Pseudonocardia sp. HH130630-07: one gene and its partner. The protein of the gene in region 1 binds, or shares a complex with, the protein of each later gene. Links are inferred from orthologs where the notes say so. Each region holds a gene or a part of one and is shown in the gene's direction. Other genes may lie near its edges.

Evidence for each region.
Region 2: the proteins of AFB00_RS09470 (region 1) and AFB00_RS17700 are in contact, whole or in part, in a cryo-EM structure (PDB 8Z1Y), measured with the Escherichia coli proteins. The link is inferred for Pseudonocardia sp. HH130630-07 from one-to-one orthologs.

The regions. Positions count from the first base shown.
Region 1 is NZ_CP013854.1:1,963,385-1,970,950, reverse strand. Bases 2,651-5,584 are described here. They hold AFB00_RS09470 (ABC transporter substrate-binding protein), read left to right. Parts: upstream 2,651-3,253; coding sequence 3,254-4,915; downstream 4,916-5,584. Other genes in these bases: AFB00_RS09465 (ABC transporter permease), read left to right, coding at 4,995-5,584; AFB00_RS09475 (helix-turn-helix domain-containing protein), read left to right, coding at 2,651-3,136. Also shown: AFB00_RS09495 (N-acetylmuramoyl-L-alanine amidase), read right to left, coding at 1-441; AFB00_RS09490 (YbaB/EbfC family nucleoid-associated protein), read left to right, coding at 571-885; recombination mediator RecR, read left to right, coding at 887-1,504; AFB00_RS09480 (hypothetical protein), read right to left, coding at 1,721-1,924; more of AFB00_RS09475, read left to right, coding at 2,201-2,650; more of AFB00_RS09465, read left to right, coding at 5,585-5,999; AFB00_RS09460 (ABC transporter permease), read left to right, coding at 5,996-6,922; AFB00_RS09455 (ABC transporter ATP-binding protein), read left to right, coding at 6,919-7,566. UniProt on the Escherichia coli protein: Part of the ABC transporter DppABCDF involved in dipeptide transport. Binds dipeptides and accepts a wide range of side chains, including small neutral, bulky hydrophobic, and positively and negatively charged groups. Tripeptides are poor substrates.
Region 2 is NZ_CP013854.1:3,721,421-3,727,392, forward strand. What follows is about bases 2,576-5,574. They hold AFB00_RS17700 (ABC transporter permease), read left to right. Parts: upstream 2,576-3,641; coding sequence 3,642-4,508; downstream 4,509-5,574. Other genes in these bases: AFB00_RS17690 (ABC transporter substrate-binding protein), read left to right, coding at 2,576-2,714; AFB00_RS17695 (ABC transporter permease), read left to right, coding at 2,707-3,645; AFB00_RS17705 (ATP-binding cassette domain-containing protein), read left to right, coding at 4,505-5,347. Outside these bases: AFB00_RS17680 (serine hydrolase domain-containing protein), read right to left, coding at 1-361; AFB00_RS17685 (IclR family transcriptional regulator), read right to left, coding at 358-1,047; more of AFB00_RS17690, read left to right, coding at 1,161-2,575. UniProt on the Escherichia coli protein: Part of the ABC transporter DppABCDF involved in dipeptide transport. Responsible for the translocation of the substrate across the membrane.

The DNA.
Region 1 (7,566 bases):
CCGGCCGCCGGCGGCACCGCGCTCGTCGACACAGGGGCCGACGCCGTCGTCGCTGTCGCGGGTGAGGACGACGCGCACCCCGGCCGACTCCAGCCGGGTCCGGACCCGCTGGGCGAGGTCCCAGGCGAACGCGTGCTCGGGGCTGCCGTCCGCGGCCTCGGTGCCGGTGGTGTTGCACGGCTTGGTCCCGCCGCGCCCGTCCGGGACCGGCCGGGCGATCTCGGCGGACGCCGCCCCGTTCCCGCCGTTGTGCCCGGGATCGAGCACGACGACCGGGGCCGGCTCCGGCGGGGCCGGGCGGGTGCTGGCGGCCTCGGCCACCGGCGGCGCGACCGTGGCGGGGGGCGCCGGGGCGGCGGCGGGCGTGCAACCGGCACAGAGCACCGTGGCGAGCAGGGCGGCCGGTACGGCGGTGACGGCGGAGCGGATCGGGGCGTGCACGGTGCGACAGCCTGACACGACTACCCTGGCCGTGGAGACGTCCGCACCGGTCGCGTCGCCGGGGCCACCCGGCCGCACGGAGCCGGGACCCGACAGCGAGGGGTACGCGTGCAACCCGGTCAGCCCGACATGCAGATGATCATGCAGCAGGCGCAGAAGATGCAGCAGCAGCTGCAGGAGGCCCAGGCGGAGCTCGCCGTCGCCGAGGTCACCGGCCAGGCCGGCAACGGTCTCGTCGAGGTCACCCTGACCGCGGGGCTGGAGCCCCGCTCGGTCCGGATCGACCCGAAGATCGTCGACCCGGACGACGTCGAGACCCTGCAGGACCTGGTCATCGGCGCGATGAGCGACGCGGTCGCCCGCGCGCAGGAGCTGCAGCAGCAGAAGATGGGGCCGCTGGCCGGCGGTCTCGACATGGGCGGCCTGGGCCTCCCGGGCGCCTGAGGTGTTCGAGGGACCGGTCCAGGACCTGATCGACGAGTTGGGCCGGCTCCCCGGGGTCGGGCCGAAGAGCGCGCAGCGGATCGCGTTCCACCTGCTCGCGGCGGATCCGGCCGACATCGCGCGGCTGCAGGAGGTCCTGCAGACGGTCAAGCAGGGCGTCGCGTTCTGCGAGGTCTGCGGCAACGTCTCGGCGGACACCCGCTGCCGGTACTGCGCCGACGCCCGCCGGAACCCGACGCTGGTCTGCGTGGTCGAGGAGCCCAAGGACGTGCTGGCCGTGGAGCGGACCCGCGAGTTCAAGGGCCGCTACCACGTGCTCGGCGGTGCGCTCGACCCGCTCGCCGGGATCGGGCCGGACACGCTGCGGATCCGCGAGCTGCTCGCCCGGCTCGGCGGGACCGGCCCGGCGCAGGACGAGACCGAGATCTCCGAGGTCATCATCGCCACCGACCCGAACACCGAGGGCGAGGCCACGGCGACCTACCTGGTCCGGCTGCTGCGGGACTTCCCGGGACTGACCGTCACCCGGCTCGCCTCCGGCCTGCCGATGGGTGGCGACCTGGAGTTCGCCGACGAGATGACCCTGGGCCGCGCGCTCGCCGGCCGCCGCGCGCTGTAGCCCGGACTCGGGCCCGCAGCCGCGAGCGTGCCGGTTCCGCGGGGCCGCGACCACCGGAGCGGGGCCCGCGACCACCGACCGGGCCCGGAAACGACGAACGGCCGGCCCCGTCCTGCGCGGACGTGGACCGGCCACCCGGCGTAGCAACCCCCCGCTACTGCGCCGAACCTCTCTCTCGGGGCTCTCGGGCCCGGGTTCCCGCTCCTTCCACCGATCTCAGTCGGTGTCCTCGTCGCCCCACGCATCCACCTCGTGGTGACCGCCGTGCAGCTGGCGCTGCCTGCGCTCCCACGACCTCCGCCGTTCGGCGGCGATCCGGCGCCAGGCCCCGCTCTGCCGGGACTCCGTCACGCCGATGACGGTCGCGGTGACGACGATGACCGCCAGCCCGGAGAGGACCAGCGCCACCAGGGCGATCACGGGTACCACCGCCCCGTGCGGGCCCCCTCACGCTTGCCGGCGTGCGGCCTCTGTGTCGTGCGGATCATCTGGTTCACCTCGGTTCTTCTCGTTGGTCGTCGTGGTTCCCCCGTACGCGGCGGGCGGTGTGCTGCCCGTCACGATCGGGTACCTCAAGAGTGCCGGATCGGGGCCTGTTGTGCAATTGCAGAACCGGTGAAACTTGCACGGACGGCGAGATTGCACGCACGGTGTGATTGCATGGAGGGCGCACGACCTGGGTGGGGGGAGACGGCGGTGGAGCAGGAACCGGTCGGGGCCCGGCGCCGTCTCGGCGCGGAGCTGCGGCGGTTGCGCGGGAAGGCGGGCCTCAAGCTGGAGGACGTCGCCCGGGCGCTGGCCTGCTCGACGTCCAAGATCAGCCGCCTCGAGAACGGGAAGGGGATCCCGCGCCGCGCCGACGTCGACGGCCTGCTCGACCTCTACGGCGGGGTGGCCGACGTCGAGGCCGAGATGCTCCGCAGGCTGGTGACCCAGAGCCGTACCCGGGGCTGGTGGGAGCCGTTCACCGAGGGACTGAGCACCGACCGCTACGCGCTGCCCGCCCCCGGCCGCTACGCCGCGGTGGAGACCGACGCGACCGGCGTCGACGGGTTCGACCTGTCGGTGCTGCACGGCCTGCTGCAGACCCGGGCCTACGCGCGGGCGGTGCTGCGCGCCCGGCTGCCCCGCCACGACGGGTGGGAGATCGACCAGCTCGTCCACCTGCGCCGCCGCCGGCACGAGGCGCTCGTGGCCGATCCGCCGCTGCGGCTCCGCTCGGTGATCGACGAGGGTGTGCTCGCCCGGGTCACCGGCAGCCGCCAGGTGATGGTCGAGCAGCTGGACCATCTGCTGGAGCTGTCCGAGCTGCCGAACGTCGAGCTGCGGGTGCTGCCGTTCTCCGCCGGGGTCCAGCGGGCGCACGCCGGGCGGTTCGCGGTGCTGGAGATCCCGGACGAGCTCGGCCCCGACGTCGTGCACACGGAGGGTCACGCCGGCGAGACGTTCCTGGACGCGGCCCGGGATCTCGACACCTACCGGCGGGTGCTCGCCGACGTCCGCGCCGACGCCCTGGACCCGGCCACGAGCAGGCAGGTCGTGGCCCAGTGGCGGGACCGGCACCGCTCCGCCGGTCGACCGCTCATGATCGACCAGATGTCACATGATCGGTACGCACGTCCCAATTCGTAGCCCTTTCGTGATGTACAGGTCTACCGGCAGGTAACTCTTCGCTATAGGTTTTCCATCCACCGGGTGTCGCCGCGCTCACATCGAGGCGCCACGTACCGGCAACCGAGTGGGGGACTGATGCAAGCGAAACGGTGGGCCACGGCGATCACCGCTGGACTGCTGGCGCTGACCATGACGGCGTGTGCGGCCTCCGATCGGGGCTCCGGCGGCGAGGACGGCGCGACCGGCGGGACGTTCGTCTTCGGAGCGGCCGGTGCGCCGAAGAACTTCGACCCGACGTTCAACGACGACGGCGAGAGCTTCCGGCCGGCGCGCCAGATGTTCGACACGCTGATCACCTACAAGCAGGGCACCACCGAGCTGGAGCCCGGTCTCGCCACCGCCTGGGAGTCCTCGCCGGACGGCAAGACCTGGACGTTCACCCTGCGCGACGGCGTGAAGTTCCACGACGGCACGGCGCTCGACGCGGCCGCCGTCTGCGCGAACTTCGACCGGTGGTTCCAGATGAAGGGCGCCGCCGCCCAGAGCCAGATGATCTACTACGGCGACGTCTTCGAGGGCTTCGCGCAGAACGAGGGCGACGCCTCCGGCGACCCGGTCTACAAGTCCTGCACCGCGCAGGACCCGACCACCGCCGTGCTGAACCTGAACAAGTTCAAGGGCGCCTTCCCGGCCGCGTTCGGCCTGACCTCGTTCTCGATCTCCAGCCCGGCCGCGCTCGAGCAGTACGACGCCGACGCCGTGACCCAGAGCGGGGACTCCTTCACCTACCCCGCCTACGCCACCGAGCACCCCACCGGCACCGGGCCGTTCCGCTTCGAGAGCTTCGACAAGGCGAACGGCACCATCACCCTCGCCCGCAACGACGACTACTGGGGCGAGAAGGCCAAGGTCGACAAGCTGATCTTCAAGATCATCCCGGACGAGAACGCCCGCAAGCAGGAGCTGGCCGCCGGCACCATCGACGGCTACGACTACCCGAGCCCGGCGGACTACGGGACGTTGAAGGAGCAGGGCAACCAGGTCCTGATCCGGGACCCGTTCTCGATCCTCTACGTCGGCTTCAACACCAAGAACAACCCGGCCCTGCGCGACCTCAAGGTCCGCCAGGCGATCGCGCACGCGATCGACCGGGAGTCGCTGGTGCGCACCAAGATGCCGGAGGGCTCGGCCGTCGCGCAGGAGTTCGTGCCGCCGACCGTCGCGGGCTACGCCCAGCAGGTCACCCAGTACCCGTACGACCCGGCGAAGGCCAAGCAGCTGCTCGCCGAGGCCGGTCAGCCGAACCTGACGCTGAACTTCTACTACCCGACCGAGGTCACCCGGCCCTACATGCCGAACCCGTCCGACCTGTTCTCCGCGATGGCGGCGAACCTGGAGGCCGTCGGCATCACGGTCAACCCGGTCGCGCGGCCGTGGAACGGCGGCTACAAGGACGACGTCCAGAAGGCAGGCAAGCACGACCTGCACATGCTGGGCTGGACCGGCGACTACAACGACGCCGGCAACTTCGTCGGCACGTTCTTCGGCCGGGAGAAGGCCGAGTTCGGCCCGCAGAACCCGGCGATGTTCGACGAGCTGGCCAAGGCCGACGCGATCCCGGACCCGGCCGGGCACGCCGCGGCGTACGAGAAGGCCAACGCCGACATCATGTCGACGTACCTGCCGGCGGTGCCGATCCTCACCACCGGTCCGGCGATCGTCGTCAAGGACAACGTCCAGGGCGTCATCCCGAGCCCGCTCACCGACGAGCGGTTCTACACCGTCAGCAAGAACTGATCCGTTCGCACGCACCGGGCGCCGTGGTGATCCCGCGGCGCCCGGTGACGGCCTCCCCACCACAGAGGACCTCACACGCATGCTGCGCTACGTCGCGCGCCGCCTGCTCCAGGTGATCCCGACGTTGCTGATCCTCTCCGTGCTGTTGTTCGCCTGGCTGCGCTCGCTGCCCGGCGGACCGGCCGGAGCACTGCTCGGCGACAAGGCCACCCCGGAGTCGATCGCGGCGCTCAACCGCACGCTCGGCCTGGACCAGCCGGTCTGGATCCAGTACCTGCGCTACCTGGGCCGGGCGGTCACCGGTGACTTCGGCGCCTCCCTGGTCAGCGGGGACCCGGTGCTCTCCGAGCTCGGCCGGGCCCTGCCGGCCACCATCGAGCTGGCGGTCTCGGCGCTGCTGCTCGCGATCCTGGCCGGCATCCCGCTCGGCTACGTCGCGGCCCGCTACCGCGCCCGGCCGTGGGACAACATCACGATCCTCGGGACGCTCGTCGGCGTCGCCGTCCCGGTGTTCTTCCTGGGCTACATCCTCAAGCAGCTCTTCGCCGTCGAGTTCGGGCTGCTCCCGCCGTCCGGGCGGCAGGCGATCGGCATCGACGCCACCTCCGTCACCGGCTTCGCGATCCTCGACGGGTTCCTCACCCGCGAGTTCGACGCGAGCTGGGACGCGATCGTGCACCTCGTGCTCCCCGCGGTGACGCTCGCGACGATCCCGCTGGCCGTGATCGTGCGGATCACCCGGGCGTCGGTGCTCGACGTGCTGGAGTCCGACTTCGTCCGTACCGCCAACGCCAAGGGCCTCGCGCCCGGCACGGTCCGCGGGCGGCACGTCCTGCGCAACGCGCTGCTGCCGGTGTCGACGACGATCGGCCTGCAGACCGGTCTGCTCCTCGCCGGGGCGGTGCTCACCGAGAAGGTCTTCAACTGGGGCGGGATCGGCACCCTCATCGCCGAGGGCATCGAACGCCGCGACTACCCGCGGCTGCAGGCGGTCGTCCTGCTCGGTGCGCTGATCTACGTGCTGGTCAACCTGCTCGTCGACCTGTCCTACGCGATCATCGACCCGAGGGTGAGGCTCCGGTGAGCGCGGTCTCGCAGTACTCCCGCCGCCGCCGGGACAAGATCGACGAGACGGCCGGCCGGAGCCTGACCGCGGACGCGCTGATCCGGCTCCGCCGCAGCCCCACCGCGATCGTCGGCGCCGTGCTCGTCGGGTTGTTCGTGCTGATCTCGGTGTTCGCGCCGCTGATCGCCCCGCACGACCCGGCCCAGGCGTTCCCCGAGCTGCTCGACGGGCTCCGGCCCGGCACGATCCCCGGCCCGCAGGACGGGTTCCCGCTCGGCTCGGACCAGAACGGCCGCGACGAGTTCTCCCGGCTGGTGCTGGCGTCCCGGCAGACCTTGCTGGTCGGCGTACTGGCGACGCTGCTCGGGCTGTCGGTCGGGGTGCTGATCGGCGCGGTCGCCGGAGCGCTCGGCGGCTGGGTGGACACCGTGCTCATGCGGGTCACCGACGTGCTGCTGTCGATCCCGTCGCTGCTGCTGGCCATCTCGATCGCCGCGCTCGCCGCCCGGCCCAGCCAGGGCACGGTGATCGTCGCGGTCGCGCTGGTCAACGTGCCGATCTTCGCCCGGCTGCTGCGCGGGTCGATGCTCGCCCAGCGCGAGTCCGACCACGTGCTCGCCGCGACCGCGCTCGGCGTCCGGCGCCGGGCGATCGTGCTGCGGCACATGATCCCGAACGCGGTCGGGCCGGTGATCGTGCAGGCCACGCTGACCCTGGCCACCGCGATCCTGGACGCCGCCGCGCTGTCCTTCCTCGGGCTCGGCGACGCCGACCCGGCCCGCGCGGAGTGGGGCCTGATGCTCGCGTCCGCCCAGCCGTTCCTCGACGTCCGCCCGGCGCTGGCGTTCTACCCGGCGATCGCGATCATCGTGGTCGCGCTCGGGTTCACGCTGCTCGGCGAGTCGCTGCGCGAGGCACTCGACCCGAAGGGGCGCCGATGACGCCGCTGCTGTCCGTGGAGGACCTCTCGGTCCGGTTCGTGCGCAAGGGCGAGCCGGCGGTGACCGCGGTCGACGGGGTGTCGTTCGACGTGAACCCCGGCGAGGTCGTCGGCCTGGTCGGCGAGTCCGGCTGCGGCAAGTCGGTCACCTCGCTGGCGATCATGGGGCTGCTGCCCGGCCGTACCCCGCGGGTGTCGGGGAAGGTGCTGCTCGACGCCCCGGACACCGCCGAGCCGGTCGACCTGCTCACGCTGTCCGACGCCGAGCTGCGTGCCCGGCGCGGCCGCGACATCGGGATGGTGTTCCAGGACCCGCTGTCCTCGCTGAACCCGGTGGTGCAGGTCGGGGTCCAGATCACCGAGGCCCTGGTCCGGCACCGCGGGATGGGCAAGGCCGAGGCCCGTACCGAGGCGGTCGAGCTGCTGGACCGGGTGGGCATCCCGGACCCGGCCCGGCGGTTGTCGTCCTACCCGCACCAGATGTCCGGCGGCATGCGCCAGCGCGCGCTGATCGCGATCGCGCTGGCCTGCCGGCCGCGGCTGCTCATCGCCGACGAACCCACCACCGCGCTGGACGTCACCATCCAGGCGCAGATCCTGGAGCTGCTGCGGGAACTCGTCGCGGAGACGGGAACCGCGCTGGTG
Region 2 (5,972 bases), 1.8 Mb from region 1 along the record:
GCAGCAGGAGCTGCGCCAGGGTCGCGTCCGCCGCGGGGGTTCCGCGGTGCGCGGGGAGCAGCCGGGCGACGGTGTCGTCGTCGGCCAGCGCACCACGCTCCACCAGCACGGCCGCGGCCAGCGCGACCAGCGGTTTGGTCACCGAGGCCAGGTCGAACAGCTCGGTCCCGTCCAGCGGGGCCGCATCGATCCCGTCGCCGGCCCCGGTGACCTCGGGGAGGTCCGGCCAGGCCCGGGTGCCGAGCGTGCCCCGGACCCGGTGCCCGTCGGCGTCGCCGACGGCCCAGGCCGCGGCCGAGAACACCCCGTCCGCGCGGGCGCCGGCCAGGAGATCGGTCAGGGCTCCGCCGGGCGCCCTCACGCGTGCCGCCGCTGCGGTCCGGCGGTGGAGCGCGCCCGCAGCACCGACGACGTCGTCGCGGCCGTCTCGGCGACCAGCGGCCCGAGCCGCTCGACGGCGGCGTCGGCGAGGGTGAACGCGGTGCCGGACACCCCGATCGCGCCGATCACCCCGCCGGTGCCGTCGAGCACCGGTGCGGCGATCGAGCGGACACCGTCGGTGTCGTCGCGCACCGTCACCGGTGGCGGGTCCCCGGGCCCGGTGGCCAGCACGGCGCTCCCGAACGCGGTGTCGCCGACCGGCGCCGTGTGGCCGGGCCGGGCCGGCAGGCCGTACGGATCGGTCGACTCCAGCGAGTCGACGGTGACCACCTGGTCGGCGAACCGCTGCACGAAGTGCGCGGACAGCCCGCTCGCCGCCCGCAGGCGTTCCAGCCCCTGCCGGATCACCGGGCGCCGCGGGTCCTCGGCGAGCGCGGCGGCGGCGATCCCGAGGAACCGGGGCCCGATCGTGTAGCAGCCACCCGGGGCGGTGACGACGAACCCGGACTCCACCAGGTTGCGCAGCATCCGGTGCACGGTGGCCTTCGCCAGCCCGGTAGCGGCGGCCAGGTCGACGATGCGGTGCGGCCCGGGAGCGTGCGCGAGCGCGGTGAGGACGTCCAGCACCTTGGTCGCGGCCGAGCGGGCACCACGGTCGTCGTTCATGGGCCGGATACTACCCGGCGGACGACCCGTTTCCTGCAGCGGAACGGTGCAATCGTCAGTCGGAACTGCTGTATTGGGCAGCGACACACGTCCCGTCGACCAGAGGAGGTGCCGTGACCGACCCGTCATCGGGGCCGAGCCGGCGCGCGCTGCTCCGTGGCATCGCGGCCGCCGTGCCGCTGCTCGCGCTCGGCCCGGCGCTCACGGCCTGCGCGCCGGCCGCCGACCGGCCGCCCACCCGCCTGCTGCGGGTCTCGCAGGCCTCGGACCCGCGCTCCATGGACCCGCACAAGGTGGCCGACATCGTCTCGATGAACGCCCTGATCAACGTGTTCGACTGCCTCACCGAGCGGACCGCCGACAACCGGCTCGGGCCGCGGCTGGCGACCTCGTGGACGGCGGTCACCGACACCCGGTGGCGGTTCACGCTGCGTCGCGGCGTCCGGTTCCACAACGGCGAGGTGTTCGACGCCCGCGCGGTGGCGTTCAGCATCGAGCGGCTGCTCGACCCGGCGACGGCGTCGCCGATCGTCGAGCTGCGCTACGTGACCGGGGTCGAGATCGTCGACGACCACACCGTCGACATCGTGACCGACCGGCCGGACCCGGTGCTGCCGGCGAAGCTGTCGTTGTTCGGCGGGGTCGTCGTCCCCCCTGGCTACCTGCGGGAGGTGGGGGAGGAGGGGTTCGCCGCGGCCCCGGTCGGCACCGGGCCGTTCCGCTTCACCGAGTGGCAGCGCTCGGTCGCGCTGCGGCTCACGGCGGTGCCCGACCACTGGGCCGGCCCGCCCGGGGTGGAGCGGTTGGAGCTGCAGACCATCTCCAACCCGGCGTCGGCGCTCGCCGCGCTGCAGAGCGACGCGGTCGACATGGTGACCGGTCTCAACCCGGACGCGGCCCTGCAGCTGCAGGGTTACCGGGGCATCGCCGTCGCCAACAGTCCCGGCATCCGGATGTCCTACCTGTCGCTGGACACCACCGACCCGGTGCTGTCGGACGTGCGGGTGCGTCGCGCGCTCAACCACGCGGTCGACGTGCCGCTGCTGATCGACGCCGTGCTCGACGGGAAGGCCCGCGAGGTCCCGACGATGATCCCGCGCGAGTCCTTCGGGTTCGACCCGGCCGTCGCGCCCTACTCCCGGGACCTGGAGCGGGCCCGCGCGCTGCTCGCCGAGGCCGGGCACCCGGACGGCTTCTCGACGACGCTGACGGCGTCGAGCGCGGACGCGATGGTCGCCCAGGCCGTCGCCGGGCTGCTGGCCAGGGCCGGGGTGCGCGCCGAGGTCGAGCTGCTCGACCCGAGCACCTACTCCTCCCGGCTGACCAGCGACAACCGCGGTGCGCTCGGCCCGGTGTACCTGGCGGCCACCACCGGCTGGACGCTCGACGGGCAGAGCCCGGTGCAGTCCAACGTCCGCAGCGACCGGCGGCAGAGCCGCTGGACCGACCCGCGGGCGGACGCGCTCATCGACCGCGAGGAGCTGTCGATCGACCCGGCCGCCCGGACCGCGGCGTTCGCCGAGCTGCAGGAGCTGCTGTCCGACGAGGCGCCGTTCGTCTTCCTGCACCAGCTCGACGCCGTCCTGATCACCAACGAGCGGGTGTCGTGGACCCCGAACGTCGTCGGCGTGCTGGCGATGGCGACCGCGGAGGTGCGCGATGGGTGAGATCGGCCCGCTGGCCCGCACGATCCTGGGCAAGCTCGGCTCGGCCGTGCTGGTCCTGTTCGTGGTGGCGACCGTGGCGTTCGGCCTGGTCCGGATCTCCGGTGACCCGCTGGCCCTGCTGCTGCCGCCGGACGCGAGCCCGGAGCAGGCGGCCGGGCTCGCCGCCGGACTGGGCCTGGACCGCCCGCTCTGGCAGCAGTACCTGTCCTACCTGGGCGGGCTGCTCCGGGGCGACCTCGGGACGTCGATCTTCTACGACCAGCCGGTGACGTCGCTGATCGCCGACCGGCTCCCGGCGACCGCCCTGCTCGCGGTGTCGGCGCTGCTGCTCGCGCTCGTCGTCGCGGTACCGGCCGGGATCGTCTCCGCGGTCCGGCGCGGCACCCGCACCGACAGCGCGATCGGCGTCGCGGTGCTGGTGGGGCAGTCGGTGCCCGCGTTCTGGACGGGCATCGTGCTGATCCTGCTGTTCGCGGTGTCGCTGCGGATCCTCCCGGCCGCCGGGTACGGCAGCGCGGCGAACCTCGTGCTGCCCGCGGTGACGCTGTCGATCTACTCGCTGGCCGTGATCGCGCGGCTGCTGCGCACCTCGCTGGTCGACGTGCTGTCCGCGGACTTCGTGCGCACCGCACGGGCCAAGGGGGCCGGGCCGACCCGGGTCGTCGTCGGGCACGCGCTGCGCAACGCGGCGCTCCCGGTGGTCACGGTGATCGGCCTGGAGCTGGGCTCGCTGCTCGGCGGCGCGATCCTCACCGAACAGGTCTTCAGCTGGCCCGGGATCGGCCGGCTCGCCGTCGAGGCGATCACCAACCGGGACTTCCCGCTCGTGCAGGGCACGGTCCTGTTCTTCGCGGTGGTGTTCGTGCTGGTGAACCTGCTGGTCGACCTCTCCTACTCCGTGCTCGACCCGAGAGTGAGGCTGCGCGCATGAGCGTCGTACCGGACGTCCCGGCCCGCCCGTCGCTGCTGCGCAGGATGTGCGGCACCCGGCTCGCGGTGCCCGCACTCGTCGTCCTCGGGCTGGTCGTGCTGGCCGCGGCGCTGGCCGACGTCATCGCGCCGTGGGACCCGAACGCCCAGGACCTGCTGGTCCGGCTGCAGCCCCCGGGACCGGGCGGCGGGCACCCGCTCGGCACGGACGCGCTCGGCCGCGACGTGCTGAGCAGGCTGATCCACGGGGCCAGGGTCTCGCTGCTGGTCGGGATCGCCGCGGCACTGGTCTCCGGCGTCGCCGGGGCGGTCGTCGGGCTGGTCGCCGGTGCCCGTGGCGGCCGGACCGACCGGATCCTGATGGGTCTGGCCGACGTCCAGCTCGCCTTCCCCGGCGTGCTCGTCGCGCTGGCCGTGGTCGCCTTCGTCGGCAACGGGCTCTGGATCGTGATCGCCGTGCTCGGCGTGACGAACTGGGTGTCCTACGCCCGCGTCGTCCGGTCGTCGGTGCTGTCGCTGCGCGAGCGGGAGTTCGTGCTGGGCGCCAGGGCGATCGGCGTCGGCCCGGTGACGATCATGCGGCGGCACCTGCTGCCGAACGTGATGGCACCGCTGGCCACCGTCGCCACGCTCAACGTCGCCGCCGCGATCCTCGCCGAGTCCGCGCTGAGCTTCCTCGGCCTCGGCGTCCCCGCATCGGTGCCGACCTGGGGCTTGATGCTCAGCGAGGGCCAGCTCTACCTGGGTACCGCGTGGTGGATCGCGGTGTTCCCGGGGCTGGCGCTGCTGTGCACCGCGCTGGCCGTGAACGTCACCGGCGACGCGCTGCGCGGCGCCACCGACCCGAAGGTGTACCGCCGATGACCGACGCCGTGACCGACCGCGAGCCCGTCCTGGACGTGCGGGACCTGCACGTCGACTTCGCGCTGGGGCAGCGCACCGTGCACGCGGTGCGCGGGGTGGACCTGCAGGTGCACCGCGGCGAGGTGCTCGCCGTGGTGGGCGAGTCCGGCAGCGGCAAGAGCGCCACCGCGCTGTCGGTGCTCGGACTCAACCCGGTGCCGCCGGCGCGCTACCCGGCCGGCCGGATCGGGTTCGGGGGCCGGGACCTGCTGACGCTGTCCGAGCCGGAGCTGCGCACGGTACGCGGCGGCGAGATCGCGATGATCTTCCAGGACCCGATGACCTGCCTCAACCCGGTCACCCGGGTCGGCCGCCAGATCGAGGAGGTCTGCCTGCTGCACCGCGGCGGGCGGCCCGGGTCGCACCGGGCCGAGGTGCTCGCCGCACTGGCCGCGGCCGGGATCGGCGACCCGGAACAGCGCATCGACCAGTACCCGCACCAGCTCTCCGGCGGGCTGCGCCAGCGCGTGATGATCGCGATGGCGCTGGTCGCGCAGCCCCGGCTGCTGATCGCCGACGAACCGACGACGGCGCTCGACGTGACCGTGCAGGCCCAGATCCTCGACGTCCTCGACCGGCTCCGCGCCGAGCGCGACATGGCGATCCTGCTGATCACCCACGACCTCGGTGTCGTCGCCGGGGTGGCCGACCGGGTCGTCGTCATGCGGCACGGGCAGGTGGTCGAGCACGGCACCGTCGACGACGTGTTCGGCGCGCCGGCGCACCCCTACACCCGGCAGCTGCTCGCCGCCACGCCCCGGCTGCACCCGGCCGACACCCCGCGGGAGGACACCGCATGAGCACCCCCACGGCCACCGCCCCGCTGGTCCGGGCCCGGGGCCTGCGCAAGGAGTACCCGCGGCGCGGCACGACCCCGTTCGTCGCCGTCGACGACGTCGACCTGGAGGTGCACCCGGGGGAGACCCTGGCCGTGGTCGGTGAGTCCGGCTCCGGCAAGACCACCCTGACCCGGCTGCTGCTCGGCCTGCTCGAACCGACCGCGGGGACCGTCGAGATCGGCGGGCGGGACGTCGCCGGGCTGGACCGGGCGGGCCGGGCCGCCCTCCGGCGTTCGGTGCAGGTCGTGTTCCAGGACCCGTACTCCAGCATGAACCCGCGGATGCGGGTCCTCGACGTCGTCGCCGAGCCGCTGGTCACGCACCTGCCCGAGCTGCGCGGACGCCGGGGCCGCGACGCCCGCGCCGAGCGGGTCGCCGAGCTGCTGGCCGGGGTCGGGCTGGAACCGGAGATGGCGCAGCGCTACCCGCACGAGTTCTCCGGCGGGCAGCGCCAGCGCATCTCGATCGCGCGGGCGCTGGCCCTGCGGCCCGGGCTGATCGTGCTGGACGAGCCGACCAGCGCGCTGGACGTCTCGGTCCAGTCCCAGGTCCTGGACCTGCTGGCCCGGCTGCAGGCCGAGCACGC